Regions from separate parts of the Paenibacillus sp. EKM10P genome, predicted to be linked through region 1. Evidence: riboswitches for the same ligand, from Rfam matches in the RefSeq annotation. Region 1 holds a riboswitch; the other holds the start of a gene.

Region 1 (15,834 bases):
GAGTATATCGTCGAATTGGGCTATGAAAAGGTTTAAAATACTAGAAAGTGACCCATACTAATAGTAAAAGAAACAAGGTGGGATGGATATGCATGATCAAGGTGACCACCGCTGCATCATATGCGGACAACACAAACATGAAGGCATTTTTATCGTTTCCGAGTTTATCTGTGATGCGTGTGAAGCCGAAATGGTGCACACGGATGCAACTGACGCCAAATATCATTTTTTTATTGATCAACTAAAGCAAATTTGGGTTCAGAAAAATGCATAATATCCTTCGCTAGCTAGCGTTTGAAGGATGGGCATTCCAAGGTCTGTCGATACGGGCCTTTTTTTCTGTGAGTAAAAGTAGGATTCCGCTTGATTTTACGATAAAATAGGGTAGATATAAAGCTTTGTTTGGAAGGATTGCAGAATGATGGGGAAAAAGGCGGTTCATGCACCATTAGTGGAAGCTCTAATACGTTACAGGTCTCAGGGAAACGCTTCTTTTCATGTACCCGGTCATAAAAACGGGCAAGTCTATAGGTATGAAGAAATGGCATCTCTGTTGCAAGAGGTGATGTCTATTGATGCGACTGAAATTACCGGACTGGATGATTTGCATCACCCAGAAGACGTGATTCGTGAAGGTCAGGAGCTGGCTGCGAAGTGCTTTGGTGCAGAAGAGAGCTTTTGGCTTATTGGAGGCAGCACGGTCGGTAATTTGGCCATGATTTTGACCGTATGTACGAAGCCGGGAGATGTACTACTGGTACAGAGGAATGTACACAAATCTGTTCTGAACGGTCTCATGTTATCGGGAGCCAAGGCCGTATTTCTAGATCCGGAAATAGATACACTAAGCGGGCTGGCGGTTGCTCCATCGACAGACACGATAAAGGCTGCTCTCAAGGCCTATCCATTGGCTAAAGGAGTATTACTTACGCTCCCTAACTATTATGGGATGGGGCATGATCTGACTGCTACAGCTAAAGTTTGTCATGCAGCCGATGTGCCGTTGATGGTAGATGAGGCACATGGTGCTCATTATGGACTGCATCCTCGTTTGCCAGTCTCTGCTCTTTCCTGTGGTGCTGATATAGTTGTCCAATCGACACATAAGATGCTTCCAGCTATGACCATGGGAGCCATGTTACATGTGCAAGGACAGAGAATTCATCGGGAACTGCTCCGTCAGCGGTTAGCTATGGTGCAAAGCTCCAGCCCTTCGTATCCATTAATGGCCTCGCTCGATTTGGCAAGATGGTATATCGATGCTTATGGCACGGATGCCTTTACAGAGGGCCTAGCAGCAGCAGACGCTTTTAGAAAGGGGCTGGCGCAGCTCCCACGCTTTCGCTTGGTAGAACCTACACAGCAGGCAAGTGAACAGTGTGGCGCTCAGAAGGGGATCTCTGAGGCTCTGGAAAGGGCCGAGAAGAGAAGCGATGGGTACTCAACTCAGGATCCTTTTAAAATGGTGCTATATGATACATGGGGTGTATTAGATGGCTTTGGATTAAAACGTGAGCTGGAGACTTACAGTTGTATCCCAGAGATGAGCGACGAGAAACATGTGGTTTTATTGTTTACGTTAGGCTCTACAGCTAGGGATGCGAGTCACCTGTTGCAGGCTCTTGTGCATATAAATAATGATATAAGGTTTAAGTGGACGACTGATAAGCCGGAGTTAGCGGGGATAGAGCAGCAGAGACTAGAATTGGATTTTTCCACGTGGAACAATGAGGGAATGAAGGCTTACTCCAGTCCGGTGCAGTTTGGGCTTCAACCGATTAATCCAGATCAGATGGAGATCGTGCCTGTGGAGGAATCAGCTGGCAGGATAGCTGCTGAAATGATTATCCCGTATCCTCCAGGTATCCCGCTGCTATATGCAGGGGAAATGATCACAGAAGTGATCGCTCTACGGATGATTCGTCTACGTGAGCTAGGAGCTAAATGGCAAGGGATAGCAGATGAAAGTATGCTTACGATTCGGGTATTCCGTTTACAATAAAGATTAGATACTAGAGAATTAACAAATACAGAAGACTGGATAAAAGAAGCATACGCAGCCTGTGGATGACTTTTATTTTTCAGGCAGGAAAGCAGGGAATAACATGAATCGCAAAGGCATTTTTATTACGCTGGAGGGGGGAGACGGCTCCGGTAAAACAACCATGATCCAACGACTGGCGAAGTATATAGAGGAAGAAGGCTATCCAGTCGTCACGACGAGGGAACCGGGCGGCATTGAAATTTCTGAAAAGATTCGTTCTATTATTCTGGACCCTGCTCATACCAGTATGGATGCCCGAACAGAGGCGCTTTTATATGCGGCGGCGCGGCGCCAGCATTTGGTGGAGAAGGTAAAGCCGGCTATTGAGCAAGGAGCTATCGTATTGTGTGACCGTTTTGTGGACAGTAGCCTGGTCTATCAAGGGTTTGCAAGAGGCATTGGCATTGAAGAGGTAGCTTCGATTAATCGCTTTGCGGTGGATGATTGGGAGCCGGATGCCACGTTCTATCTGGATATTGAGCCCGAGTTGGGATTGGCAAGAATCAATGCGTCACGAGGAGAGGAAATGGATCGCCTAGATATGGAGAGCATATCGTTTCACCATAAGGTGCGAGAGGCTTATCTGGAGCTAGCTCGCGAATTTCCGGAACGAATTACGATTGTGGATGCCTCTCCCGCACCTGAACAGGTAGAGCAAGTATTGAAGGATTTGCTGAAAAAGCGGTTTATTCAGAATTTTAGCGTATAATTGTCGAAGGATATACGGTAAAATTGAGCTAGGGACAAGGCTGTCTCTAATATGACTTGAAGGAGGAATACAGGATGAAGCTGATTATTGCGATTGTACAGGATAAGGACAGTAATAGATTATCCAGCGGACTGGTGAAAGCTAATTTCCGTGCTACCAAATTGGCCAGCACAGGGGGATTTCTGCGTGCAGGTAATACGACATTTATGATTGGTGTCGATGACAATCAGGTAGACTCGTTGATGAATGTCATTCGCAGCAGTTGCAAGGTACGTGAACAGCTGGTCACACCCGTCACCCCTATGAGTGGGACGACGGACTCTTATCTGCCGTTGCCTGTTGAAGTGCAGGTGGGTGGAGCGACAGTTTTCGTGATGCCTGTAGACCGTTTCGAGCATTTCTGAATCTACACAATAGAACCTATTTTGCCGATATGATAGTGGAAATGCCTGTTTCTCGCTCATACGATGAGAATGAGAAGCAGATCCACTAAAACGGCAGCGCTACAGCGCAGCCCCCGGAAAGCCGAAGAGACTCCCGAGTTCTCTATTGAACTGTTCGTTGAGGCAAAGGAAAGCATCCGGGGAGAAAGCAGGTTTATATGAAAATAAATCCGGGCTACCGCCCTTTACACAGTACATTGTCTACAAATGAAACGAGTGCCAAGCCAATTCAGCCGAAAAGCTTCTCCGATGTTATGCAGCAAAATGGGGAGCAGGCTTCGAAGGAGGAATTGAACCGGCGCTTTAAGGAAATTCAAATGCAGGGAGATCGTCTTGCTCGCTCAATGACGATTCGTGAGTTGAAGGCTTATAAGATGCTGGTTAAACGGTTTTTGGAAGATACGGTTCGGCGGGGCGTGTCTATGAAGGATACAAAGGGATGGGATCGTCGGGGACGCAGCAAGCGTTATAAGCTGATTGATGAAGTGGATGAGCTATTGCTCAAAATGGCAGATGAGCTGCTCGATACCGAGCAAGGGAAGATTGAGCTTTTGCAAGGAGTCGGTGAAATTAGAGGCTTGCTGATTAATCTCTCATTTTAATGCAGTCTTATGTTATAAATGAATATAGACGGGCTGTTGCCACGAAGAAATAATCTGCTTGCTGATCATGCTGGCAGATTATTTTTGACTATGTACATGTGGGCAAACGTAATATGCGAATAGCGGCACAGCTATACTGAAGAACCATGATTTGAGGGTGAGAGCATCACAACATCAACAAACTCGCCCGGGAAAACAATGATTTGCTGATGATTCATCGTTGTTTTCAGTGGAGAAAGGGAGGAAATATGTCTTTCCAACATATATTGGGGCAGGATGTAGCCAAAAAAATGCTGCAAAGTGCATTGCGGAATCACACAGTCAGCCATGCTTATGTTTTTAGCGGACCGCAGGGAAGCGGACAGATGAACATGGCACAGACCTTTGCCAAGGCTTTATTCTGTGAAAAACAGACGGATGATGCATGTGGCGAGTGCTTGTCATGCCGCAAGGTAGAGCACGGGAATCACCCGGACTTGCACATTGTGGAGCCTGATGGAGCAACGGTTAAAATTGATCAGATTCGCGGGCTTCAACGAATATTTTCATACAAATCTGAAAGCTCCAACCCGAAGGTATATATCATTCGACAGGCGGATACCATGACAGTGCAAGCTGCTAACAGCTTGCTTAAGTTTTTGGAGGAGCCTCAGATTCCCGTGGTCGGTATACTCATTTCAGAGAATGGACAGGCGTTGTTGCCTACGATTCAATCGCGGACACAGCAGGTGCCTTTCCACGCTTTACAGCCGGAAATGATGATGCAGGTGTTAATTGGGGAAGGCTATACGGCAGGACTTGTCCGGTCAGTGGTTCATATGGCTTCAGGACTGGAATCATGTAGAGAAATTCTCCAGCAGAATTGGTTTGCAGAAATTAGAAACGTAGTGTTACAATTAGTGAAGGAGTCCATGAGCCGGGGGAGTTCGTCGATTATTCTGGCTCAACAGAAGATTTTTAAAACTGGACTTTCTGAACACCTGGATATTCTGTTTCATCTGTTTCATTTGTGGTTTAAAGATATGCTTCATTTCCGTTACGGAAGGCACGAAAGCATTGTTTTCATAGATCATTTGGAGTCCGTCTCCAAATTGGCAATCACCCGCAGCACGGAACAATGGGTCTCTTATATGGATTTGGCCGCGAATTGCAGGAAGAAGCTCCGTTTTCACGTCAACGGACAATTATGCGTGGAGCAGCTTCTGATTGGGTTGTCCGATACAAGCGGTTCTATCACCGGCTAACAGGAAGGCGCGCTTGTTCCACTCTGCACAATCCGCGACGCCAGGTTCCCGGTTTGTGCGACAGTGAGACTTCAATTGCGGCCATTCTTACAATGTCGGCTACAAATGAGGTTTAGTGGCATACAAGGGGGTTAATTTTTGTATAGTGTAGTGGGTGTCCGTTTCAAGAAGGCGGGCAAGACTTATTATTTTGATCCGCTGGACCTTCCAGTGGAGAAAGAAAACTGCGTCATAGTAGAGACCGCTCGCGGTATTGAATATGGCAAGGTTGTGGTGGGCAAAAAAGAAGTAAATGATTCGGATGTTGTCCTACCCTTAAAAAAAGTCATTCGTATTGCCGGAGATGATGACGCTCTTGTTGTAGAAGAGAATAAATTGGCGGCCAAGGATGCATTCGGTACGTGTTTAAATAAAATTAAAGACCATAACCTTAAAATGAAGCTGGTAGATGTGGAATTTACATTTGACCGCAATAAGATCATTTTTTATTTTACGGCTGAGGGTCGGGTTGATTTTCGAGAGCTTGTAAAGGATTTGGCCAGCATTTTTCGTACACGAATTGAGCTGCGGCAGATCGGAGTACGGGATGAGGCTAAAATGCTTGGTGGAATCGGACCTTGCGGACGTATTCTGTGTTGTTCCTCATGGCTGGGGGATTTTGACCCGGTATCTATTAAGATGGCCAAGGATCAGAGCTTGTCGCTGAATCCGACGAAAATTTCCGGGTTGTGCGGAAGATTGATGTGCTGTCTCAAATTTGAACATGATAACTACGAGAGCATGCGGGAAGAGCTGCCTCAGGTAGGTAAGATGGTTATCACCTCTCTGGGAGAAGGAAAAGTGGTAGGTGTCAATGCAGGCCATCGTACGGTACATGTTCAACTGTTTGAGATCAGTAAGGTCAAGGAACTTCCAATGGACGATGTAGTCGTCAAGTAAACCATTAGGTTGCTTCGGGGTGGAAACTTGGATAAATTAAATGTTTTTGCGCGTATTCACGAAATGGAAACCCAAATGGGACAGTTGCATAGCGATCTGGGTGAATTGAAACTGGCAGTAAAAGAGCTGCTGGAGGAAAATCAACGACTAACGATTGAAAACGAACAGGTGCGCAAGATGCTCAAACGTGAAACCTCTGGAGAAGAAAAGACGGCAAGCAAGCCGAAGCTTCCTCCTCCGATCGTCGTTAAGAATGAAGAGGAGACGGGTGAGGTCGTGGGCGAAGGCTACGACAATCTGGCAAGGCTGTATCATGAAGGATTTCATATATGCAACGTGTATTACGGACATTTGCGAACAGAAGGCGATTGCCTCTTCTGTCTGTCATTTTTGAATAAATAAAAACAAGCCGTAGGAGCAAGATGCCTACGGCTTTTTTGTAAGGAAGTATGAGTAAAAAGCGATTTAGGTTATAGGATAGGAGAGCATTATGTACGAAAATGAAAAGAAGTCTGAACGAATTGATGATCTGCTTTCACATAATCTGCGTATTATTCAGAGTGATGAAGTGTTCAGCTTTTCGATGGATGCGGTCTTGCTGGCACGGTTTGCTGGTATTCCGCTTCAGCGTGGGAAGATTCTCGATTTGTGTACGGGCAATGGGGTTGTTCCCATACTGTTGACGACACGCACCAAAGCATCTATTGAAGGAATTGAGATTCAACCACGCCTGGCAGATATGGCTAGACGGTCTGTCAGTTTGAATGGATTAGAATCTGCAATTGAGATTCGGGAAGGAGACTTGCGTGAGCTGGTTCAAATCACGGGACATGGCGTGTATGATGCGATTACCGTGAATCCTCCCTATATGCCGCTAAATGGTAGCGATATCAAGCTGAATCCTCACCAGGCCATTGCTCGTCATGAAGTGAACTGTACACTGGAAGAAGTCATCCAGGCATGTTCTCGGCTTGTCCGAAATGGGGGGAAAGTATCGATGGTTCATCGCCCACAGCGCCTGGGTGAGATTATATCCTTGATGCGCAGTTATAGCCTGGAACCCAAGCGGATACGTTTTGTTCACCCACGGATTCATATGGAAGCAAATATGGTACTTGTTGAAGCAATGCGTGACGGCAAACCGGAAGTTCGTCTATTACCCCCACTCATTGTATATCAGGAAGATGGGAACTATACTCAGGAAATAAGGGAAATCTATGGAGAAGTAAGCAAGGGGGATTCAGTGTGACAGCAGCTGTACAAAAAAGCTTTAGTAACCGTGAAGAGGAACGGGGAAAGTTATATCTCGTTGCTACCCCGATTGGCAATCTGGACGATATGACCTTTAGGGCAATTAACACCCTAAAGTCATGCAATATTATCGCTGCTGAGGATACGAGGCAAACACGCAAATTGCTCACACATTTCGACATCACGCCGGAAATGCTCTTCAGTTATCATGAACATAATAAAGCTGCCAGTGGGCCTGAGCTGATACGTTATATAATAGAAGGAAAAAATTTGGCACTGGTTAGCGATGCAGGTCTACCGGCCATTTCTGATCCTGGTTCGGATCTGGTCAAGCTGGCACTTAAAGCAGAAATCAGTGTTATTCCTATCCCAGGGGCAAATGCTGCACTATCCGCTTTAATTGCCTCAGGACTGGATACAGAGAGGTTTACCTTCGCTGGATTTCCACCAAGGGAGAAAAAGGATCTAGAGAAGTTGTTACAATCATTTCAGGTATCCCATGGCACGATTCTTTTTTATGAGTCGCCCCACCGTATTGTAAAGACATTGACAGTAATAAAGGAAACATTAGGATCACGCAACGTAGTACTTGCCCGTGAACTGACCAAGCTGCATGAGGAATGGGTGCGTGGAACAGTGGAGCAATGTCTTGCAAAACTAGAGGAGAACCCACCGATTGGTGAATATTGTCTGGTCGTTGAGGGGAAAAACGAAGAGGAAGAGGAACAGGAGCGTCAGGCATGGTGGCAGGACTTATCTTTGGAGTCTCACGTCGCGCATTACGAGTCAGAGGGGCTTACTCGCAAGGATGCCATGAAACGTACAGCCACAGACCGTTCAATTTCCAAGAGGGACGTGTACAACGCACTCTTATGAATACGTGTCTAAACAAAAAAGGGCCTTCCAACGGTTGGGTTCAAACCGTGGAAGGCAACAAGGAGTATATATGAAAAAGGTTAGAATTAACAATCTCTGATAAGTCTATTATATACTAAAATTCTCAGTTTGTCACAGGTGTTGGGATTTCAGAAATGCAATCTTGGCAAACAATTTTCCCTTTGAAGTAAATTACGTTCTCAGCATTGCCACAGAAGATACAAGCAGGCTCGTATTTTTTAAGCATGATGCGCTCGCCATCAACGTAAATTTCCAAAGCGTCTTTCTCTCCGATTCCCAGGGTACGGCGCAATTCGATTGGAATAACAACACGTCCGAGCTCGTCAACTTTTCTTACAATACCAGTGGATTTCATCATAATAAATCAGGCTCCTCTCGCCGTTTAAAATAATATAAGTGTCATGATTCGACAAAATTTTCTCTTTTCTGATATTTACTATACCAACGATTCCCAAAACAGTCAACCTAAAAAAAGTAGTAACAGCCTAATTATGCAAAAGTATTTAGAACAAAGAGCTTTATCCATGTACCTTACCTTATTTTACGGATGATTTGCCTTATTGTAGATTTGGAAATGTCGAAAAGTGATAATTCGACAAAATACGACAAACGGTGTCGAATAAGGGAAGATGTTTAGGATTTTATTGTATTTTAATCCATTATTCCGAATATTAAAGGAGCTGATATCTTGCACCAGCCACTCAGTGAAGAAAAAGTTTTTAAGGACCCGGTACATAATTACATCCATGTTCAGGATACTGTGATATGGCGATTGATCAATACGCCGGAGTTCCAACGGTTACGACGCATTCGGCAGTTAGGCACATCTTATCTTACGTTTCATGGAGCGGAGCACAGCCGGTTTTCACATTCACTGGGCGTATATGAGATTACGAGACGTATTATTTCTCAATTTGAACGTGGAGATTTTCCCGACTGGCCCAAGGAAGAAAGACTGATTGCTCTGTGTGCCGCTTTGTTGCACGATGTGGGGCACGGTCCATTTTCTCATTCAATTGAAGAAGCCTTTCATATGAACCATGAGGATTGGACATGCCGCATTGTACTGGGGGACACGAAGATCAACGCTGTGCTACGGCAAGTTGATGAGATGTTGCCCCACAAGGTCGCGGCGGTTATAGCCAAAACGTATGATAAGCCGATTGTTGTCAACTTGGTAACAAGCCCGCTGGATGCTGACCGTATGGATTATTTGTTGCGGGATGCTCATTCAACAGGTGTTAACTACGGAACAATTGATTTGGATCGTATTTTACGTTTGCTGCGCCCTCACAATGGGAGAATTGTCGTAAAAGAGTCGGGTATGCATGCAGTAGAGGATTATCTAATGTCACGCTACCAGATGTACTGGCAAATTTATTTCCATCCTGTAACACGCAGCTCAGAAATCCTGTTACGTAAAATTTTCAAGAGAGCTAAGGAATTGTTCAAAAACGGATATGAGTTTGGTTTTCTGCTAGATCCGCTGCCAGATCTATTAAAAGGAGAGCTAACAGTGGAGCAGTATTTGATGCTGGATGAGTCTTTGATTCAGACGGTATTTAGCCAATGGAAACGAGAAAAGGACGAAATTTTAAGTGATTTGAGCAGCCGTTTTATGGATCGTAGATTGTATAAATATGTAGAGATTGAAAATATGGATACAGATACCGTTGACCATATTCGAGAGGCTTTGGAAAAGGCTGGCTTGCATCCTGAATATGATCTTGAAATTGATTTTCCGACAGATCTTCCTTATGATGTGTTTCGGCAGGGCGGTTCAACGGACAACCAGATTTTACTGCTTGGACGTCAGGGCGAGGTACGGGAAATATCCGAAGTTTCAGAAATTGTACGCTCAATAAGTGGCATTCACCGAGGAAAATATCACATGTATTTTCCCCAGAATAAATTGAACGGGGTAAAAGAAAGGCTTCCTGCCGAAATAAGGAATTATTTTGTCAAACAATAGACAAATATATTGAAATGTAAGTAAGAAAAGGAGATGAAAACCTTGGATTTGTTCGACACTCATACTCACCTAGATGCGCCACAATTTGACGAAGACCGTGAAGAAGTTATAGCACGTGCTGTCGAATCAGGAGTAACACGGATGATCAATATCGGATTTAATCGTGAGACCATTCCATCCACCATGAAGCTGGCTGAGACGTATGATTTTATTTATGCAGCCGTTGGATGGCATCCGCAGGATGCCATTACAATGCAGGAGGGTGATTTAGAATGGATTGCATCGTTATGCAGTCATAAAAAGGTTGTAGCGATCGGAGAGATCGGTCTGGATTATTATTGGGATACATCACCAAAGGATGTGCAGCAGCGGGTACTTCGAAATCAAATTGGCCTGGCACGTGAGCTCAACATGCCAATTGTTATCCATAACCGGGATGCACATGAAGATATTGTGAGGATTTTACGTGAGGAAAAGGCGGGCGAGATTGGCGGAGTCATGCACTCCTTTTCTGGGAGTTGGGAGACAGCTAAAATGGTGCTGGATATGGGTTTCCACCTTTCCTTCGGCGGGCCCATAACGTTCAAAAATGCCAAGCAGCCAAAAGAGGTGCTAGCCCAGGTACCCCTGGACCGTCTGCTTATTGAAACGGACGCGCCTTACTTGACGCCTCATCCGTTTCGTGGGAAGCGAAATGAGTCGGCACATGTGAGATTGGTAGCAGAGGCAGCCGCCCAAATTAAGGGAATTACGGTGGAGGAATTGGTATCCATTACGACCCAAAATGCCTTGGAACGATTTGACATTCAGTGAAAAAGCGAAGAAATCAATCAAAATAAAGAGATAGACGGAGCTAATTATGATTTTGTTGCAGGAAACTCAAGAATATTACAATTTTTTAACCGAATATTTTGAAAAATGTACTTGAAACCTGCTTTACAACATGCATGGAAACAGGATATCATCTTTTCAGTGAATTGTTGTTGAGTGTAAACATCAACAAATCATTTCATGAACCAGTCTCGCTGAGTCCCTTTTACAGGGAACGGGGGAACCGATATGGCTTACAGTACGTCCGGCGTATATGCAAGAGATATTATCTCTTCAGTAGTCGGCTCGACCGAAATTCATTTCCTGGATGGGATTGAACAGGTAGAGAAGCCGTATTTCGATTTCTTTCTGGGTCTTCGGGGTGAATGTGAAGGCGACCGCCATGAGCGGTTGACCTAAGCTAGGGCGACTCTCTACGTCCGAACCCGACAGCTAACCCCGTAAGCGTAACAAGAGAGAAGCCATCTCGTGCATGAGTTTTCCCGCATATTCACACATGTCGGAAGCCACGAAAGAGCTCTCTAGTCTCTTTCTTTGGCTTTTTTTGTTGTGAATAAAAGAAAATCTGTCATCATACTGTGGTTAAACAGGGGAGGACAGCATGCCGCGAAGACGGGTACATGGTGCAGGACAGTCGCAGTACGGGCTTGTCTTGTAGAAAATCTGTTATAGTCACGTCAACGATCAACTATGTCTTACTCCAGACGGCGGGCTATGTAAGGAGGACGGAGGAAATGGGCATTTTCCGAAAAGAGGAGACCCATGAGTCACGCTCATCCAGCATGTCTTACGTATTACGTTGGAAGCAAGAGAATGTGCGCCAGGCTGCTTTGGTTGCTATTTTTCTAATCGCACTAACGATTATGATTTCAATTCTGATGTACACGCAATCTAAAAAACAAGTCTTTTTTGTCATCGATGGTAAGGCATCTGCGGTAGAAACCCGGGAATCCAAGCTCCAAGATTTGCTCAATGAGCATTCTATTTCACTTCAGCCGCATGATACAATTTCCATGCCGCTAAACGGGGCAGTACAGGATGGGGATCGCGTAGTCATTAAACGTGCCAATCAGGTTAAAGTATCCTCAGGCAATGAGACGAAAAAGCTGTACACAACAGAAAATACAGTAGAGGGTGCCATTCGCACTTCGGGCTATAAATTATCATCAACGGATAAAGTTTACCCTGCGTTGGATGCCTCTGTTTCAGCTAACATGGACATAAAAATCGTCCGTGTGAAGAAACAGCAGGTCGAACAGAAAAAACAAGTGCCTTATCAGGTCATCAAAACGGCAGATCCAAGTCTCTATAAAGGCGATAATCGAGTCATTCAAAGTGGCAAATCGGGTGTGGTAGTCCAGCATGTTCAAAAGGTATACCATGATGGAAAATTGGTGTCCAAACAGCTGGTCAACAAGGAAGTCGCACAAAATCGTGTAGATAAGGTAATTGCGGTAGGAACGAAGAAAAAACCGGTCCTTCTAGCTGCTTCCATCGGCCCTAAAGATGCGGTTAAGGCTACAAAGGTTAGTTCGGGCAGCGCTGTCCGTAAAGCAGGTATTAATTTTAATTATAAAAAAGTTTTACAAAATGTCTCCATGACGGCGTACTCTGCCCAGGAGCCAGGTATCGGTACACGTACCGCCTCCGGCACGCGTGTCACGGAAGGACGCACCATCGCTGTCGATCCGAATGTAATTCCCATCGGCTGGTGGGTGTATATTGAAGGGGTAGGCTTCCGCCGTGCGGAGGATACCGGTGGCGCGATTAAAGGCCACAAAATCGATGTGTATTATGAGAGTTTAAGCCGGGCTAACCAATTTGGTCGTAAGCACGGTAAAACCGTATATGTTATCGGACCTGTAAAGCCGGAAATCAACTAAAACAGGTTGTGTATGTTGAGGACAATGCGATAGTATTAACAACATAGTTATGCCATGCTAAGAAGAGGATATCCTCTTCTTATTTTGTTTTCAAAAGCAGGGAAAGATAATATATGTTGCTGTGTAGCAGTGGAGGGAAACGAAGATGATCAAGGAAGTGATCGTGGTGGAAGGCCGGGATGATACAGTAGCCATTCGCCGTGCTGTCGAAGCAGATACGATAGAAACTGGCGGTTCAGCCATTAATAAAATGACGCTGCGGAAAATTGCATTGGCACAGGAACGGCGGGGGGTCATTATTTTAACTGATCCCGATCATGCAGGGGAGCGTATCCGTAAAATTATCGCCTCCAAGGTCCCCGGCTGCAAGCAGGCTTTTATACCTGAGGCAGAGGCGACACGCAAAGGGGATATTGGCGTGGAGAATGCCTCCCCGGAAGCCATCAGACACGCTCTCGCGCGGGTACATACGACAGTGGAAGGCGCCGAACCGCTGATTGAAATGGCGGACCTGATTGACGCTGGACTTATTACCCACCCCAATGCTGCTGCACGCCGTATGGCCTTGGGGAATGTACTGGGTATTGGCTATTGTAACGGAAAGCAGCTACATAAGCGGCTCTCTGTATTTCAGATCAGTCGTGAGGAATTTGCCAGTGCGCTGGCACAAATCGAAAGTGAAGGATTGTGATATCCGTATGACAGGGATTCAAGATATAGCAACACCACGGCGTACGAAGGAAATTATTCAAAGGCACGGTTTTTCGTTCAAAAAGAGTCTGGGACAAAACTTTCTGATTGATCAAAATATTCTGAGCAAGATCGTAAATGCTGCCGGATTGGATGATACAAAGGGCGCGCTTGAGATTGGTCCGGGCATTGGAGCTTTGACCGAGAAATTGGCGCAATCCGCTAAGGCAGTTACCGCTGTTGAGATTGACCAGCGGCTGTTGCCCATTCTTGAAGAAGTGCTGGCCCCTTACGAGCATGTAAAGGTTCGCCATGGAGACGTGTTAAAGCTGGATTTGCGTGAAGTGTTTGCAGCTGACTTTGCAGATGTGAGCAAAGTGAGTGTCGTCGCTAATCTGCCGTATTACGTCACTACACCGATTCTGATGCGTCTACTGGAGGACAAGCTTCCCTTGGAGAATATCGTCGTTATGATTCAAAAGGAGGTGGCTGAGCGCATGGCTGCGTCTCCTGGTACGAAGGATTACGGCAGCTTAAGCATAGCCGTGCAATATTACAGCGAGCCTGAGTTAGTCTGTACGGTGCCGAATACAGTATTTATTCCTCAGCCGAATGTTGATTCGGCAGTTATTCGGCTGCGTGTACGAGAAGTCCCTCCGGTGGAAGTGGTGGACGAAAAGCACTTTTTTGAAGTGGTTCATGCCGCTTTTGCCCAACGTCGTAAAACCATTTCAAATAACCTAAAAAGCCGCTTCTTCACTAAAGAGAACAGGGACACGCTGGAGCCGCTGTTGCAACAAGCTGATATTGAGCCCTCCCGTCGAGGGGAAACGCTGAGTATCGAGGAATTTGCGCGTCTGAGCGCCGTGCTATTGGAGGCCGGTATATCCTAAGTTGGAACCAAACTGTGCATTCACCCATACGATATAGGAGGGGTGATACAGTGTGATGAGTTTAGGAGACTTGGTCGTTCGGAAATCGTACGGCGGTGATGTCACGTTTCGCGTTGAAGACATCCAGCGGGATAAAGCGATCATTAAGGGGACGGAATTTCGGCTACTGGCCGATTCCCCGGTGAACGATCTGGTCAGAGTGCCTGCAGACCAGATTAGCGGTAAGACTCAACAGGCCCACATTAAGGCCGGGGAGTCTCTTAATCTTTTGCAACGGGCACGCCAGCAGCAAGCTGCCCGTAGCCAGGCGGCTCTGATTGGAGAGTGGAGTGATCCGGTGGAGTCAACGTATTTTGAAATGCCAGGAAAGGTTCTTCATCTGGATGGAGACCCTGGCTATTTAAGGAAATGTCTCAGTCTATATGAACAGCTCCGTGTTCCCGCAGAGGGACATCACGTTCACGAATCGGCAATGGCGGATACGTTATACCGACTGCTTCCCCGCATTCGTCCTGATATTGTAGTCATCACTGGACATGATGGTGTGCTAAAGCAACCGCAGCCTTATGATTTGTACAGCTTGAAAAGCTACAAGAATTCGCAAAATTTTGTGGCAGCGATTCAGGTAGCGAGACAATATGAGCGTCATCTGGATTCACTGACAATTGTAGCGGGTGCGTGCCAGTCCCATTTTGAGGCGCTGCTGCGTGCGGGAGCCAACTTTGCCAGTTCCCCAGGGCGTATCTTGATTCACGCTCTGGACCCCGTTTACGTGGCTGCCAAGGCCGCATTTACTTCAATCCGTGATACGGTCAATATGGGAGACTTGTTTCACCAGACCATCAGTGGCAGCCGCGGAGTGGGTGGAATTGAAACAAGGGGAAGCTACCGCATCGGTTTGCCGAAGCTTGAAAATTTGTCAACGCTTAAAGTAACGCCTTCAGCGATCTGAGATTCAAATGTGCCTAATAGGATTTATCTGAACAAAAGCCTCTTTTTAGAGGCTTTTTGTCATTTTTTATGTATATTATTCCTGTTCGCAAAAAATTAAATTGACAACTTATTTTTCGTGTTGTTATAATATTTAGCTTGATTTGACAATCCCTCTAAAATTCGTTATAATGGACAAGGAAAGAGGTGGTCGTTAGGCAATGGCTAAAAATACGCTGTTGGAAATCAAACGCAGTCTCGACGCACATGTAGGGCAAAAGATTTTGCTGCGGGCTAACGGCGGACGCCGTAAGACCGTCGAACGAACTGGTGTCTTGGAAGAAACGTACCCTTCTGTTTTTATCGTCAAGCTGGATCAGGAGCAACAGACGTTTAAACGTGTCTCCTACAGCTATGCTGACATTCTTACCGAGTCGGTGGAGGTCAGTGTATATGATCCCGACTCTCACACAAGTGTAGTCGAATATTTCGAAACACCTTAATTC
Region 2 (15,834 bases), on a different contig from region 1:
AAGCCATTCGAATCTGATAGCTGGTACATTAGGCTCTATATGCTAATGATCAGGAATCGTGAAGAATGGCTTTTTTGTTGTATAAAAAACCTGTTTTTTTCACACGTTATCAGATGTGGAGGTGCTGGCATGAATCGAGAAATGACAGTAGATCAGCAAAAGCTGGTAGAGGCCTGGCAGGAACAACTGCCGATTCTTTTGAATTCAGGGGATAAATCACAGGTACAGGCAGATGAAGCTGATAACCGGGCTATACGAATCCATATCGAGGTAGAAGGCCGACAAATGTACTCCTTTAACTTTGCATGTACGTATGTAGATTCTCGGGAGGTACAGGTTAGCTTAGTCGATGTAGAGCGTGACGGACGGTCTGTGGATGAACGAACAGATATCATTCAACAGCTGGTGTCCGATTATACGCGGCACATTCACCAATGCGCCCAAACATTACAGTCATTAACGCACTCGTAGTCATGAAGGAATGAGGAGGAAGGTTACATGACCAAGGCCAAAAACGGATTGGATAAAAACCTGTCCAACATTGTCGATGATTTGGAACAACGTCCAGTCAATAGTCATCAGGCACAGCAAGTGCAGCAGGATCGTAATGATCGTCGTCATCAGGATTCACTGAATCACGATAAAACGGAAGATCTGAACCATCTATAGTCCTATTTTAAATGGTAATAAACGGATTCGTTGATGTGCCAATAATTTAGACTGAGAATGGAGGATGCGTAAATGGGCAAACCTAGAGCTGTTCCTGTTCCCGAGGCTCAGGATTCTGGTGGAAGTAACGAAAAGCGTGAGCGTAGTCATCAACAAGAGCCGTTATCCGGTTCCAAGAAGGTGAAACAGCGCAATCACGTGGATCACCATAACAGACAAGGTTCATAAGCAGTCAGACTTTTCTCCTAAAAATATTAAGAAGTATAGTACACCCTGGTTAGAGAGCCAGGGTGTCTTTGTGCTTATTGCAAGAAAATTTTCCAATAAGTGTTTCGCCGTTTATGAATATGAGTTAAAATAGAGGGTGTGTATTTTTTTGTTAGCATAAAAAAAGGGGTTAATTATGAGAGGAGAGAATCTACACAATGAGTAAAAAATTATCCGTCTTGGTCCTCACTATGGTGTTGCTAATGACGGTAGCGCTGGTAGGTTGTAGCAAGAAGTTAGAACCGAAGGAAGCTGTTACGACTGGTACAGCAAATGCGATGAAGTTGAATTCCTATGAATCCAAAAGTCAATTTACCGTTAAGGAACTGACAATTACCTCCGCTTCTGTGCCAGCTGAGCAAAGTGCAATGGTAACTAGCATGCTGAAAAATGCTGATATTACACTGGATGGCGTATACCAAAAGGAGCCTTTCCAATCTGAAATGACGCTTGGCATTCATTTGAAGGGTGATCTTTCTACTAGCTTTACGATTCCAATGGTAATGACTAAAGATAAATTGTACGTTAAAATTCCTAATATTCCATTTTACCCGCTTCCACAGGATGTTGTAGGTAAATTCCTGCTCATTGATCCACAAGAACTGGCTAAACAAACGGGACAAGAATTTAACCCTGCAACCATGGATCAGGAAAAATCTCAGAAATTTGCGAACGAAGTGATTGCTGCGATCATGGGCGAGTATGATCAAGCTACGTATTTCTTTGATATTGATCCTAAAGATGCTAAATTGCCGCAAGGCGTTGAAGCTAAACAAGTGGTTCAGTTTAAAATCACGAACGATAACGTGAAGCAAGCGACCAATACATTTATCACTAAGGCGCTTCCTAAGGTCCTGGATATAATGTCTAAAGACGAATATGCTGGCATGCTTCAAGTGAAGAAGGAAGAACTGGCTGAAGCGAAAAAAGAACTGCAATCCAACACCAGCGAAGTTAGCAAAAAGCTGGATGAGTTGAAGAACTATTTGACAGTGAAACAGTTTGACATTAACACTGCTTTGAACAAGGATAACGTTCCTGTGTATCAAGATCTGAATGCGAACGTGGAAGTGAATGATCCTTCTACGAAAGATAATGTGAAGTTGTCTGTAACAGGCTACTCGCAATACAGCAAAATCAATGAAAAAGCATCATTTAAAGTGGGGATTCCAACAGCTGACCAAGTCCTCACTATCGAACAACTACAACAAAAAATGCAAACTGTATCTCCTTAAACAGAGGATGACAGGATTACAAACATCATTTCTTCGAATGTGATGTAAGAAAACCGCTCGGCATAGGCCGGGCGGTTTTTTTGTTCATGATTAAGTTGTCCTCCGTGCAGTTGTTCAGATTCGTCACACGTCATCTTCAGCTAGAATCCCGAACATCTGATGATCCTGCCATTCGCCCTGAATCTGTACCAGCTTGCGAGCAATACCTTCCGGTTGAAAGCCACACTTCTGTAATACACGTTGTGAGCGATCATTATGCAGAAGGGTACCTGCTTGGAGACGATGTAGAGATAAGGCACGGAAGGCATACTGTATGATCAACTTTAAAGCGGCCGTCATATGTCCCTTACCCTGCTCATGTTGATCCATCATATAGCCGACGTCGGCGAATTGTCCAACTCCACGCACCAGATTGGAAATGGAGATGTAACCTATCAGCCGTTCTTGTTTTAAGAGAAAGACACCAAACAAGTACCCTCGATCTTCTTCCGCTTGATGCAATCTCTCACGGATGTAATCCTGTTGTTTTTTTAAAGTGAAAAATGAATCCTCATACAGTGGCTCATAGGGCGCATGAGAGTCCCTATTTCGAAGTCTAAGGGCGAGAAGGGCTTCGCCATCCTCCAAGCTTAGGGGACGTAAAAAGATACCTTGAGGCGTATTATACAAGCTCATAGGCATAAGAGATCTCCTTTCACGCGGAATTAGCAGTGAGATGAAGAGCTTTGGACTTTTCCTCCTCAGGATGGAGATGAAGGAGGAGACAATTTGGCAGCCGCTCTTTTTTGCCGGAGCTGCCGAAAAAAGTTTGTTAGCATGGAGGCACATTCCTCCTGAAGTACACCGTGGGTTACTTCTGTACAATGATTGAACCGAGGCTCCTGCAATAAATTCATTAGCGTGCCTGCACAACCCGCCTTGGGATCTGTGGTGCCGTATATTAGATGGGGGACGCGTGATTGCACAATGGCTCCAGCGCACATCGGACACGGCTCCAAAGTGACATACAGCCTGCAATCCAGCAGGCGCCAAGCGCCCAAATGCTCACTGGCCTGCCGGATGGCAACCATCTCTGCATGTGCAGTTGGGTCGGTGTCGGTCTCGCGCAAATTGTAGCCGCGACCGATGAGTTCATTATCTTTTACAATGACAGCTCCGATGGGGACTTCACCCAACGCTTCTGCCTTGTACGCTTCCTGAATGGCTTCTCTCATCCAATAGGCGTGATCCATAATGGTCACTGGGAAAATGCTCCTTTCAAACGCGGAATTATCCAACGAACAAGTATTCCGTTGTTAACATGATGTGAATAAAATTGTGGATAACACCATACTTGTCCACAGATTTATCCACAGTTTATAATAACATCTGTGTATTTGTGGACTATATGTGGATGATTATCTTAATACATTGTAGGTAAATGCTCGCCTATTGACAACATTGTTCACAGGATGTGTATTTATGTATATCCGGTAAATGTAAATGCTGGTATCCCAGGCACTATTACGGTATCATTGAGTTAGCAATTGCCAGTAATCGCCAGCATACGGCAAGAGGTGAGAAATCAGTGTGTCGATAAAAATCAGAATAACGATCATTTTGTCGGGGTCGGTCCTGTTTATCCTATTGTTAAACATCGCACTCAATTACTACACGACCCACGAAAATCTAAGAAGTGACAGTGAAACCAAAATGGTTCTGACGGCTAAAATCATCGGAGGAGCTATCGAACAAACCCGACATAGCTGGGAGGCCGTTGACAAGCAGCTCGGATATAATCTGTGGCTTTCTGCTACGTTGGCTGCCAATCAGCTCGATCCCGATATTCGTAATATCCAGCAGGAACAGCTACAACAGATAGCTACACTCCACAGGGATATTAATATCTCGTTGATGATCCGAGATGGACAGGGATATAAGGTTGTCAAATCTTCGAATCCTAAAGAGCTAACGTCATCCGATCCATTAATGGGGTATTGGAAAAATGCAGTTGACCAATTATATAAACATGGACAGGTGGCCATGGCGCATGGTCAGAACCTAGATCATTTTTGGACCAGTTCTTTTGATTACACAGATTCAGGTTCCTCACATATTAATAAATGGGGATTTTATTATGACCAAAAACGTAACTACTTAATTCGAATATCCTTCCAGGATACTTCAGTCCAGGATTTTATACCTATCCTGAGCCCAGCTGAGATTGTGAAGCAGACTCAGCAAGTGGATTATCGCATTTTGGAGATAACAGGAATCAACCCTGCAACCTTTGGTGGCGCTACGATGGACAAGAACGGTAACGATCGAAAGCACTACTACATGTACAACGAACCGATCCAATTCGGCACGTATCAACTAACAAGAGTGCCTGAGGATCGTTTGGCCGTGTCCAGGGCGATCCTTTCGGGAGAGAGTATCGTACAAGATTGTTATATTAAAGGCGAACGGGTGCTTGTCAGCTACATACCTTTTTATCCGACAAACCGTGATTCCTATGTCATTCGTATTGTCATGAATTATGATACAATCGCTTCTGTTATATCCAAGCAATTAATCAGTTTAGTTGCTATTTCCATTGTTCTATTGGAGGTTGTGATCATTGGAAGCTATGTGCTCGCCAGCCTATTTGTCCGTCCGATTCAGTCGATATTGGGAAAAGTGAATGAGATGGCTGACGGCCATTTTGATACACGGCTAGAAATTAAGGGCGGCCATGAGCTTGCACAGCTGGGTGAGCGCATCAATGCGATGGCCTACAACCTGGGGATGTATACGAGAAGACTTGAACAAATGTATGAAGAAAACCGTTCTGTAAAGGAGCATCTAGAATCGGTTATTAATCAGACGGCAGATGCAATTCATGTAACCGATCAGGAGGATCGTGTTGTTCGGGTCAACCATGCCTTCGAAGCTTTGTACGGGTGGACCAAGAAAGAATTGGTTGGCCGTAAGCTGGAGTTTGTGCCTCCGCAGCAACAGGAGGAGTATGAATTTCAGAAGGAGAGCCTGCTTCAGGGAGAAAGCATCGTATCAAGCGAGACCCTACGAATGCGTAAGGATGGAAGTACAGTAGAGATTAGTATGAGTACTTCACCTATTCTGGATGAACAAGGCGAAATCTTAGGCTTTATCTGTGTCTCGCGTGATATCACAGGGCGTAACCGGATGGAGGAACTGCTACGTAGATCAGAGAAGCTGACAACCGTAGGACAACTGGCGGCAGGCGTAGCGCATGAGATTCGTAATCCATTAACCACGCTACGTGGCTTCCTACAACTACAGCAGCAAAATCAAGTGTTGAATATGAAACACAACGATATTATGATGTCTGAGCTGGATCGCATCAATTTGATCGTTAGCGAGTTTTTAATATTGGCAAAGCCACAGGCAGTACATTTTCAGAAAAAAGATGTTCGTTATATTGTGAGTGATGTTATTTCTTTGCTAGATAGCCAGGCGCATCTGTTGGGTATTGTATTCAACCTTCAGGTTACGGACGAGCCTGCCTTGGTATATGCTGAAGAAAATCAGTTAAAACAGGTATTCATTAATTTACTTAAAAATAGCATGGAGGCTATGAGTAAAGGCGGCATCATCACAATTCATTTGTTCTTAGAGGGAGAAAGCGTTAAAATCTTCATACGGGACCAGGGAACGGGTATTCCCGCAGAAATGCTATCCAAGCTGGGAGAACCTTTTTTCACAAATAAAGAAACAGGTACAGGACTAGGGCTTATGGTCAGCCAGCGTATTATACAGAGCCATAAAGGCACACTGGATATTGAAAGCATAGAGGGAGAGGGAACAACCGCCCTCGTGCAGCTTCCGATTGCCAAGCCCGAGTAACGGGCTGGGGGCAGGAGGAAGTGTGTTCGTAGAAATGGAGGGTATACAGGTTGCGCATTAACAAATTTATCAGCGAAACTGGCTTTTGCTCGCGCCGGGAGGCGGACAAGCTGGTAGAGAGCGGCCGCGTGACGATTAACGGCGAAGTGGCCGTGCTGGGCAGTCAAGCGGAAGAAGGCGATGATGTTCGTGTGAACGGCAAGCCACTGCGCGATAAGTCCGATCACGTCTATATTGCATTGAACAAGCCAGTCGGCATTACTAGCACGACAGAGAGTCACATTAGAGGCAATATTGTCGATTTTGTGGGGCACTCGCAACGGATATTTCCAATTGGACGCTTGGATAAGGATTCGGAAGGTCTCATTTTATTGACCAATGATGGGGACATTGTGAATAAGATTTTACGGGCAGAAGGCAAGCATGAGAAAGAATATATGGTAACAGTGGATCGTCCGGTCACACCATCCTTTTTGCAGGGGATGTCCAGCGGTGTGAAGATACTCGGTCATCGGACGCTGCCCTGTGAGATAACACGTGTATCTGAGTATGTATTCCGTATTATTCTGACAGAAGGGAAAAATCGTCAGATCCGACGTATGTGTGCTGCCTTCGGTTATGAAGTTAAAAAACTGCAGCGCCTGCGAATCATGAATATTCGATTGGGGTCCCTTCAGAAAGGCGCCTGGCGCGATTTAACAGAGGCTGAAAAGCTGGAACTGGGCCAGATGCTTGATTATACGCTTAGCTAAGGCCAGAGGCCTTCTTATAGCCTTCAGCGCTGGGTTCTCCTATATGGCAGGGCTAGACAACAGGAATCACTAAATCAAAAGGCACCAGCTGCATAAGAAATGCGGCGGTGCCTTTGTTCATATAACATATTCATGATCAACCTTCATTCGAGCTTGAGGTAGGACTAATAACTTGTGTACCGTTCTGATATTTGCGAAGAACGGAAATTTCGACACGACGGTTTTTGGCGCGTCCTTCTCCAGTCTGATTGCTTGCCAATGGTCGATACTCGCCATATCCGATGGATACAAACTTGGTAGGATCGAGCTGCGGATTGAGCAGCAAAATACGCAAGAAATTGAGCGAGCGCTTGGCACTCAAATCAAAGTTGGACGGGAACTGACTATTGGAAATAGGTACATTGTCGGTATGACCGGATACGATAACATCATAACCAGGAAACTGCTGGAGCATGCTGGAAATGGATTTGGCTAGCTTTCTCGCTTCCGGCTTTACTTCGGCCTGCCCGGATGAAAACAGGGCATTATCACTAATGGTGATCATCAGCTGAGATTGGTTCAGCTTGGTGTTCAGTAGAGTGGACAGGCCGTTATTTTGAATATACTGATCCATTTGTTTTTTAAGCTTCTTTAAATCTTCTTCTTCCCGCTGGGCGAGTTGCTTCTGCAGATCAGAGGTAGAAGTGGCTTTTGATTTTAAAGGTTGCGATACCTCTTCTTTATTTTTGCCCATATCCATGGATTGTGACGACGGATTCGCGGCCGAGTGATCCAGCACGCCAGTACCGCCACTAAAAGCTGAACTCAAGGATTGAGCCATAGTTTCAAATTTTTTGGCATCGAGCGAGCTCATACCGAATAAGACAATGAAAAGAGCCAACAGAAGGGTCATTAAGTCGGAATATGGCAACAGCCAGCTTTCGTCAGCATGCTCTTCATGCGGTTCATGTCTCTTTTTACTCACTGGAATCGCCATCCTTCTGGGTCATCGAAGCCCGTTCGGTTGGAGTTAGGAAGATTGCTAGCTTTTGGCTGATGGCAATCGTCGAGATACCGGATTGAATCGAAAGCAGACCTTCGACCATCATTAACTTAAGTTCCACTTCTTTTTTGGATAGCCGTTTCAGCTTGTTGGACATTGGATGCCATAGGACATAACCTGTAAAAATACCGAGCAACGTTGCAATAAAGGCGGCCGCAATGGCATGGGACAGTTTTTCCATGTCACTAAGGTCGGCTAGAGCGGCAATCAGACCTACAACCGCACCGAGTACCCCGAGTGTTGGAGCATACATACCGGCTTGGGAGAAAATTAGTGCGCCTGCGCGGTGTCTATCTTCGGTAGCGTTAATGTCTTCCATCAGAACATCGCGTACGAACTCCTGATCATTACCATCGATAATCATACGCATACCGCCGCGCATAAAGGGATCGTCGATCTCTTCGACCTTGGATTCCAGCGCGAGCAGACCTTCACGACGGGTAATGGATGCCCATTCAGTAAATGTACCGATAAGCTCCTTGCGATCCAGCAATTTCTGCTGGGTGAAAATAATTTTAAACAGCTTTGGCACCCGTTTCATGTCATCCATCGGAAACGCCATGAATATACTTGCTGCTGTTCCGACGAAAATAATCATGTAAGCAGCGGGATTATTGACCAGATTGACGACTGGCGCGCCCTTCAGGATCATCCCGACGACCAGTGACAAAAGCCCGAGCACAAGTCCAATAATGGTTGTAATTTGCATGATACACCTCATCCATGAGAATAGATTTTGAATCCTTTCATGCCGCATGGGTCGTCCTTGCCCCAAGCGCGTCATTATGAGACGGATTATAGTATTTATCGACAAAACTCTCTTTTTTGTTAAGGGCGAATTTCCGGTATAATAAAGTGATTATGTATTGAATCGCTGAACCACTGGAGGAAATAGCATGGGAGTAAAGCATGGGCGCGAGTATGAACAAATTTTGAACGATTTGACAGAGGCTGTGGGACGCATTCCAGATAGCTATGAATTTTTTGAAATGGAAGCAGAAGATTGGGACAGGCTGGACCCAGCGGGGCGCCAGGAAGTCAATGAGGCTTTGGCAGAAGACTTATTTTATGCACTGGGCACAGAACCTATAATCACTGTAGGCAGCGGTGTTGTGATTTATGAGCCGGAGCAGCACCGGATCTATGTACTCATCGGGGATGAGGAGCTGACGTCGGTCCCATTGATTTGATGGCCGTCTTATGGATTTATCAACGGGGCCGTGGTAATATGTACACCAATATATCGTAGTTTTGGCCGCATCTAAGCGGCTGAAAGGCTTCCGTATAAACGGGGAGGAGTTCGTAACATGCCTTTTACACAAGAAGAGATTGAAGCACATCTGGAGAAGCTGGAGGGCTGGGAACTGGAGGAAGGACGTTGGATCGTTCGGAAATATAATTTTTCCAGTTTTATGAAAGGAATTGCCTTCGTGGATGAAGTTGCCGCTATATCTGAGGCATTTAATCACCATCCATTTATTACGATTGATTACAAGACCGTGACTCTGCGTTTGACCTCCTGGGACGATGGCGGTATTATGGCCGTAGATATTAAGGAAGCCCAACAATATAATGAAGCTTTCGAAAAAATGCGCAGCAGTCATTGAGTTTGTAATGATCTGTCGTATATATGAAGAGCGCCTTCGCTATACAACATCGCGGTTGTATAGTGAAGGCGCTCTTATTTATAGAACCCGATTCTGTTGTTCAGGACGATATACCATACAATGGAACGGTTTTCTGCCATCTGGAGTCTGGCGTTCATAGGTATCCGTCAGCTCAAATCCAGCTGCCTTGTAGGCTCGGATAGCCCGCTGATTCCAAGTGAGAACCTCTAGGTCAATTTCATTCTGCGGATGCCGCCGTCTGGCTTCCTCGGCAATGGCCCGGACAAAATCGGAGCCTGTGCCATGTCCGCATCTTTCGGGATGCATTCCAAGACCCAGCCGGGTCACACCGACCATAGGGAAATATTGAGCAAATCCCGTCAGCTCATTCTCTTCGTCCAGGACCGCAACATATTGCTCTTGGCGAAGCGTGGGACTTCCAAATTCGACTTCAAGTGCCTTCATTTGTTCCCAGGGAAGCCAGCCGTATATGTTGTAGGGGGGATCATAGCGCCACTCACAGATTTCAGCCGCTTGATGCTCGTCCATCGGTACGATCCGGTAGTTGGATATTGAGGCCGGCACTTTTCCATTCCTCCTTATGCAGGTACTTCAATCATTAACCACAGATTGTAGACAAGTTGTAGGAGAATGGCAAGCGTGTTTATTTCGTACCTAAGTCGGGTATACATTCAATAAGAAGGATTTACTGCTCATATGCTCCCCCAGCGGTGACGGTAAAACCGACGATGTTCGCTAAAATTGAAACCTTTTGAGGTGTCAGTTCGTCAGTAATGATAATCATTGCGATGTAGTGGACATAAAAAACCGCAATTCGATTCCGGCCAGAATCAAATTGCGGCTAGGGTTAGCTTGCTGTGCGGTAGTTATTCTACGTTGTCGTCATCAGGAATATCTGAAGCTACAGAATGGTAAGCGTCTGTGCTCATAATTCTTTTTGCACCGACATAACGGTTAGCGTAATAATTTTCGTTCAGTGAGCTAACTACTACACCACGTGAAGTCGAGGAGTGGGCGAATTTCCCTTCACCTACGAAGATACCTACATGGGAAACGCCTCTTCCTGTGGTGTTGAAGAACACCAGGTCGCCTGGTCTCATTTCATCGCGGGATACAGAAGAACCCATTTTGAATTGTGATCCAGATTGATGCGGCAGTTTAATTCCCAGTTTGTTGAATACATACATTGTGAAGCCGGAGCAATCGAATCCCTCGAGTGTAGTGCCTCCGCTTCTGTAGTTCGTTCCTTTGGCATCTTGGATGACCTGGTCCATCTTAGAGTCTGCAAATGCACTGCTGCCACCGAATGTAAAAGATGTAAAGGCAATGGCGAGACCCATGGCTGCGATCGTTAGCTTCTTCTTCAAAAAAAATATACCCCTTCCAATGCCTGCGAGGTTAGCTTAAGGATTCGGTAGAAGGTTCCCCTATGACCACTCTGTTGCGAGATCAATTCACCCAAACTGGTTCCCCCGCTTCCTAGGTGCCAGGAATTAGGCTTAACTTAAGATGTGCACCTTGGAGAGCAGTATTCACGACAACGATGTTTTTAAGATAAAGGTTACAATAAAGATTACAAAGTTGTTACTATCAGTTCACTGCGATTATTGTAACAAAGACAGCAGGCTTTGGCAAATGTTTCATCGCAAAAAGTTACAAAAAAAATCTGTTCCTAACGCTCCAGGAACAGATTCTGTTAACAGTATTCAGTTATGTGCTGTTTGCACGGGAAAGAAAAAAGTTTTTTCGACAGCTGAAAATACAGGAGAGAGCATATTGTGAGAGGTTAGCCTCTGCTGGAGATATCGATGTGCCATAGCCGATACTGCGAACTGATATGCCACAGCCTGACCAGACTGGTAACAAAATGATACGATTGCTGGAGAATCAGTGCCAACATACCCGTCCAAATCATCGCCACGGTGCCAAATAGACCGAAAACTAGCAACACACAAGTACCGAGCAACAGGGATACACCAACAGCCGGAAGAAGCTGGCGAAAGAAGGCGAGCAGGGAGGATAGTATGGTGTGACCACTGACAGTGCCCAACTGCATATACAGGATGCACTGCCGAATGACCCAACCGTAAGCTATCCACCCCATGGCATAGGGCAACAAATGTAGCAGGTAAGAGGAAGATTGCAACGTTCCTACTACAATAGGATAGAGTCTCGGTACCACCCAAAAGGCGGGAAGCAGCAGCAAACCCAACTCGATGATGTAATACAATAGCGATGACATACCGTGGCGTTTCATCCCCTTGAAGAAGGACAGGCTTTGCGGTTCAGACGCATCGGTATGCAGGCTTTGATATATGCCAGCTCTAATGAAGGGAGTGATTAGTATGCGCAGTACGGTCGCCCCTAGTAATATCCACAAGTACACATGTACTTCCCGGCTGTCCATCAAGGCGATCTGGCCCTCCATCCAAAACAAGGTCTTTCCCAGTTCGTTTTGGCTCTGATCAGGATAACGTAGCAGCAGCGGGATAACGGCAGACTGTACCAGCCTATAGAGAAATACTCCCCACAGCAGACGATACAGAAATAAAATGATAACGATATAAAAGCGTATGCGTACCAGCGCCCAGCCTTCTTTTATAACAGTCCGCATCTATAGACACCTCACCATGACAGACTTCCAAGCAGTGTCTCCAACAGCTTGGTTACACTTACACTCCAACGGGTTTGTTGTTTTTCATCCAATTCAGCCTTCAGGCTATTATTAATATGCTTGTTCTCCAGTGCAATAGTGTATAGAGGATCTACAGTCACATAGGACACGGGGGAAGCGCTTTTGAGTCGGAAAGTTGTACTTTTGCCCGCACCATCCCATGCCTTGAATATCGTTGAGCCATCCTTGAAGGTAAATTGAACAGGTATTTTGGGATAATCTGCTCCTTTTTTGCTGAGCGTCACGACTGCTTCGTATCCATTCTCCAGCTTGTGGTTCATGATGCGATCGACTGAAAAGTCCGCCATCTGGCCGTCATATACATATTGTTCAAAATAGTGGCTCCATGATCGTCCGGTCACTCTCTCCACGACATGTTGAAAATCCTGTGAGGTCGGATGCTTGAATCGATAAGTCTGGACGTAGGTCCGCATAATCCGGTCCATTTTTTTCATACCCACCTGACGCTCAATACCTCGTAGTACTAATTTACCTCGTGAATAGGCATTTTGCGCATACTCAGCTGCCGATCCATACTTCCAGGACTCACGGTTTAGCGGCTGTGGGGAAGCTACCTGTCCCGATTGTAATGGCAAGTTGGGGGTAAGCCCATACTCTTGTTCCATGAGCCGTTCCTCTGCATAGGAGGTGAAGCCTTCATCCAGCCAAGGCTCCTCAAATTCATTGTTGGCTACCATTCCGTAGAAATATTGATGCCCAATTTCATGAACCAGCGTCCGTTCCAGATTATAGCCAGGATTCAGTTGGTCCGCAGCTGCGGCCGTGATGAGTGTCGGATATTCCATGCCGCCGGCTCCACTGCCTGTTTTGGGTGGAACGACGATGGATAGAGTGGAATATGGATAAGGCCCGTACCATTTGCTGTAGTACGAAAGGGCAGCCTTGGCTGCGCTCATGTAACGTCCTTTGAGTTCCTTATGGGACGGGTCCAGATAGAGCTTGATTTTGACACCAGGAACCTCAGTAGAAGAGAAGGGTTCTTCTACGGCTACAAAGTTGGGTGAAGCAGACCAGGCAAAATCGTGTACATCATCGGCATAAAATTGATATATTTTCTGGCCGTTCTGTCGTACTGCACCACGGGTGGGAAAACCGGTCGCTGCTACGATGTGTGTTTCAGGCACCCGAATCCGTATACTGTAAATTCCAAAGTCGGCATAGAACTCGGAGTTGCCATGGTACTGATGGAGGTTCCAGCCCTCTTCGGCGCGTCCACGTTGTCCTGCAGTCTCATAGACGCTGAGCTTTGGAAACCACTGTCCAGCCATTACAAAATCATCTGTCGCACCCATACGAGCAAAAATGCCAGGCAGTTTGACTTCAAACTTCATATATAGTGTGATTTCTTCGCCACCCCGTACCGGTTTGGGTAGACGCACCTTTATGAGCGAACGGTCGCTTGCGTTACCGTCATCTGGTTGTACATATTGAGTGCGGTGCATGAGAGATAAACCGTCTTCTGTTTTTAGTTCGGTCAGCGTCATGGAGCCAAAGCCGTCCTTAGGCATGGTGTCTCCGCGCAGCTTTCCGCCGGATTCCTTCATAAAGGTGGTTTCCATGGAAGAGAAGGCATTCGGGTATAGATGAAGATACAGATCATTCACAGTTTTCTTACCCGGATGCCTCCAGGTCAGTGTCTCAGTGCCTCGCAAAACCCGTCCTTTTTCCAGAGATACATCAATGTGATATTCCACCACCCGTTTGCTGAGAATTTCCGAAGCGGGCTGTGGAGGGTTCTTGGGCAGATCGGGCATGATGTTGGCCCCTAGAGGCTTGCCCATATTTGGCGCAAGCGCAGACTCAGACTCGGAGCCGTATAGTGGTTTGCCTGCGGACTGAGAGACGGATTGCGATTGGGGTTGCCAGGCAAACCATAACGTCCCTGCGAGGAGTCCGAGGGCTAGTGTGGACAATAAAACGATTTTGGTGCGTGCTGGGGTCATACAATGGATACCTCCCGTTGACAAGCATCTACAGCATGTATATGTTTGCTTTCGGGAGATTATTAGTTAAAATATTTATAGTGTAGAATGAGTGTGAAGACGGAAATTGGAGGTCTAGTGACGCATGAGTGAAAATCAACCGGACGGCAAAAAGCAGATTGCACTGAATATTGTCAGTGGCAAGAGTAAACATAAGGGCTTCGGCGCAGGCTCAATCGACCTGAACAGCATGTCCCCGGTCATCATTGACCGCGGAGAGGCGAAAATTGATGTCGGTGCCATGCATGCCAAAAGTAAAGTAGAACGTGGAATCAAGTTCTCTACGAATAAAGAGGACGTACCGAACGGACGCCAGGTATGGCTGGTATGGGTAGCTGTGGACCGTACGCCCGAAGGACGTATGTATGGTGGCGCGACGGCCTGCGAGATGCTGATTGACGACGAAGCCAAACGCGGCTGGAAAATTCTTGCCGATCATGTTAATCGTATGGATTATGCACTCAAGCGCCGTTTCATGCTGGATGATCTCGGCAGCGAAGATAAAGCAGCGCTCAGAAGCCTGCTGATTTCACATAATCAGGAATGGTGGGACGCTTCGCCTGAGGAATTGAAGCAGGCGCTGGAAGGGTAAGCCTAGCGTTAACGAAGTAACAGTATTGTAGAAAAGCAGCCACTGTAGGCTGCTTTTTCCTGTAAGAAGAACCGAATTGGAATCTCTATTTAAGCTCTATGATGCCTTCAATTGTTAGTTTTCTGACCTCATAAAATATGTACCGGACAATAAAATAGTAGTCTACTTCCTTTTCATGTAAGTTATGAACATCATCGCCTTGACATCATGGAAAGGCATTCACTATAATTCAAATAGAAATCGGTTTCAATCCGGTTTTTATTTAATTCGTGGAACCGGTTCCTAAAAAGATGAAGTTTTTTCCTATCGCTGTTTATGAATGTAATCTCTAAATAAGGTGGCATCGTTATGTTTAAATGGTTGAAAAAGAAGGCGGCTCCCCGTATTGAACAATTCGACATGGTAGCGCCGGTTAAAGGAAAAGTGGTTTCCCTGGAAGAGGTTCCAGATCCTGCATTCTCGACAAAAGCTATGGGGGATGGCATCGCTATTCATCCGTCTGAGGGTAGGGTCACCGCTCCTTTCGCGGGAAAAGTTGCTCATGTTATGGAGAAAAGCAAACACGCTCTCATTATTGAACATGAATCTGGCGTACAAGTTTTGATACATGTCGGCATTAATACCGTTTCCCTCAAAGGACAGGGATTTAATCCTAAAGTCCAAGTAGGAGATAGCATTAAAGCAGGGCAATTATTGATGGAATTTGATCTGGATGCAATTCAACAGGGTGGATTACCTGTAATTACTCCAGTAATCGTTCCAGACGGGCAAGATATGATCAGCCATGTCGAAATACTGGATAATCCATCTGCTTCTCCAGATGTCCCTGTATTAAGAGTTCACTTGAAAGCATAGTTAGCATTTTTGTTTTCTACTATCATGCTCATAGAAAAAATTCTTTGAATGTAAAGGTAAAATATGTAGAAGAAGACTAACCAGGAGATCTTGGTTGGTCTTTTCTTTTAATAAGTAAGTCCAGTTTAGGATAATGTAGAATGGTTGTGAAAGGGGAAATGTATATTGAATGCAAACCGTATTTTGAAATTAGAAAAGGCGTTGTTTCAGGCTTGGTCTTTGGAGTCTAGCTCTAAATGGACAGCCAAGAATCCTGCCGCCGGACAATGTG

What was found. A riboswitch is a leader RNA that binds a small molecule or an ion and turns the genes downstream of it on or off. The one in region 1 is predicted to bind cyclic di-AMP.
Region 2: it holds a riboswitch for cyclic di-AMP, as region 1 does, so the genes downstream of both, HFE01_RS25520 (C40 family peptidase) here and HFE01_RS23870 (3D domain-containing protein) in region 1, are expected to answer to the same signal.

The regions. Positions count from the first base shown of each region.
Region 1 is NZ_JAALET010000016.1:78,328-94,161, reverse strand. Features, by position in the region: gene HFE01_RS23940 (sigma factor G inhibitor Gin) at 89-274, shown strand; gene HFE01_RS23935 (aminotransferase class I/II-fold pyridoxal phosphate-dependent enzyme) at 419-2,002, shown strand; gene tmk (dTMP kinase) at 2,106-2,753, shown strand; gene HFE01_RS23925 (cyclic-di-AMP receptor) at 2,828-3,157, shown strand; gene HFE01_RS23920 (YaaR family protein) at 3,355-3,798, shown strand; gene holB (DNA polymerase III subunit delta') at 4,047-5,042, shown strand; gene HFE01_RS23910 (PSP1 domain-containing protein) at 5,181-5,981, shown strand; gene yabA (DNA replication initiation control protein YabA) at 6,009-6,383, shown strand; gene HFE01_RS23900 (tRNA1(Val) (adenine(37)-N6)-methyltransferase) at 6,472-7,230, shown strand; gene rsmI (16S rRNA (cytidine(1402)-2'-O)-methyltransferase) at 7,227-8,108, shown strand; gene HFE01_RS23890 (AbrB/MazE/SpoVT family DNA-binding domain-containing protein) at 8,233-8,487, opposite strand; gene HFE01_RS23885 (HD domain-containing protein) at 8,818-10,101, shown strand; gene HFE01_RS23880 (TatD family hydrolase) at 10,144-10,914, shown strand; cyclic di-AMP (ydaO/yuaA leader) riboswitch at 11,115-11,395, shown strand; gene HFE01_RS23870 (3D domain-containing protein) at 11,667-12,815, shown strand; gene rnmV (ribonuclease M5) at 12,961-13,506, shown strand; gene rsmA (16S rRNA (adenine(1518)-N(6)/adenine(1519)-N(6))-dimethyltransferase RsmA) at 13,514-14,398, shown strand; gene yabG (sporulation peptidase YabG) at 14,454-15,350, shown strand; gene veg (biofilm formation stimulator Veg) at 15,550-15,831, shown strand.
Region 2 is NZ_JAALET010000022.1:6,666-22,499, forward strand. Features, by position in the region: gene HFE01_RS25455 (hypothetical protein) at 130-471, shown strand; gene HFE01_RS25460 (hypothetical protein) at 499-669, shown strand; gene HFE01_RS25465 (small acid-soluble spore protein P) at 742-897, shown strand; gene HFE01_RS25470 (hypothetical protein) at 1,095-2,171, shown strand; gene HFE01_RS25475 (GNAT family N-acetyltransferase) at 2,295-2,852, opposite strand; gene tadA (tRNA adenosine(34) deaminase TadA) at 2,912-3,412, opposite strand; gene HFE01_RS25485 (PAS domain S-box protein) at 3,741-6,017, shown strand; gene rluF (23S rRNA pseudouridine(2604) synthase RluF) at 6,068-6,769, shown strand; gene motB (flagellar motor protein MotB) at 6,906-7,733, opposite strand; gene motA (flagellar motor stator protein MotA) at 7,726-8,520, opposite strand; gene HFE01_RS25505 (hypothetical protein) at 8,708-9,001, shown strand; gene HFE01_RS25510 (4a-hydroxytetrahydrobiopterin dehydratase) at 9,119-9,418, shown strand; gene HFE01_RS25515 (GNAT family N-acetyltransferase) at 9,497-10,003, opposite strand; gene HFE01_RS25520 (C40 family peptidase) at 10,306-10,806, opposite strand; cyclic di-AMP (ydaO/yuaA leader) riboswitch at 10,812-10,949, opposite strand; gene HFE01_RS25525 (hypothetical protein) at 11,226-12,053, opposite strand; gene HFE01_RS25530 (M1 family metallopeptidase) at 12,065-14,077, opposite strand; gene HFE01_RS25535 (YwhD family protein) at 14,202-14,708, shown strand; gene HFE01_RS25540 (PTS sugar transporter subunit IIA) at 15,057-15,563, shown strand; gene HFE01_RS25545 (YunG family protein) at 15,729-15,834, shown strand, end outside.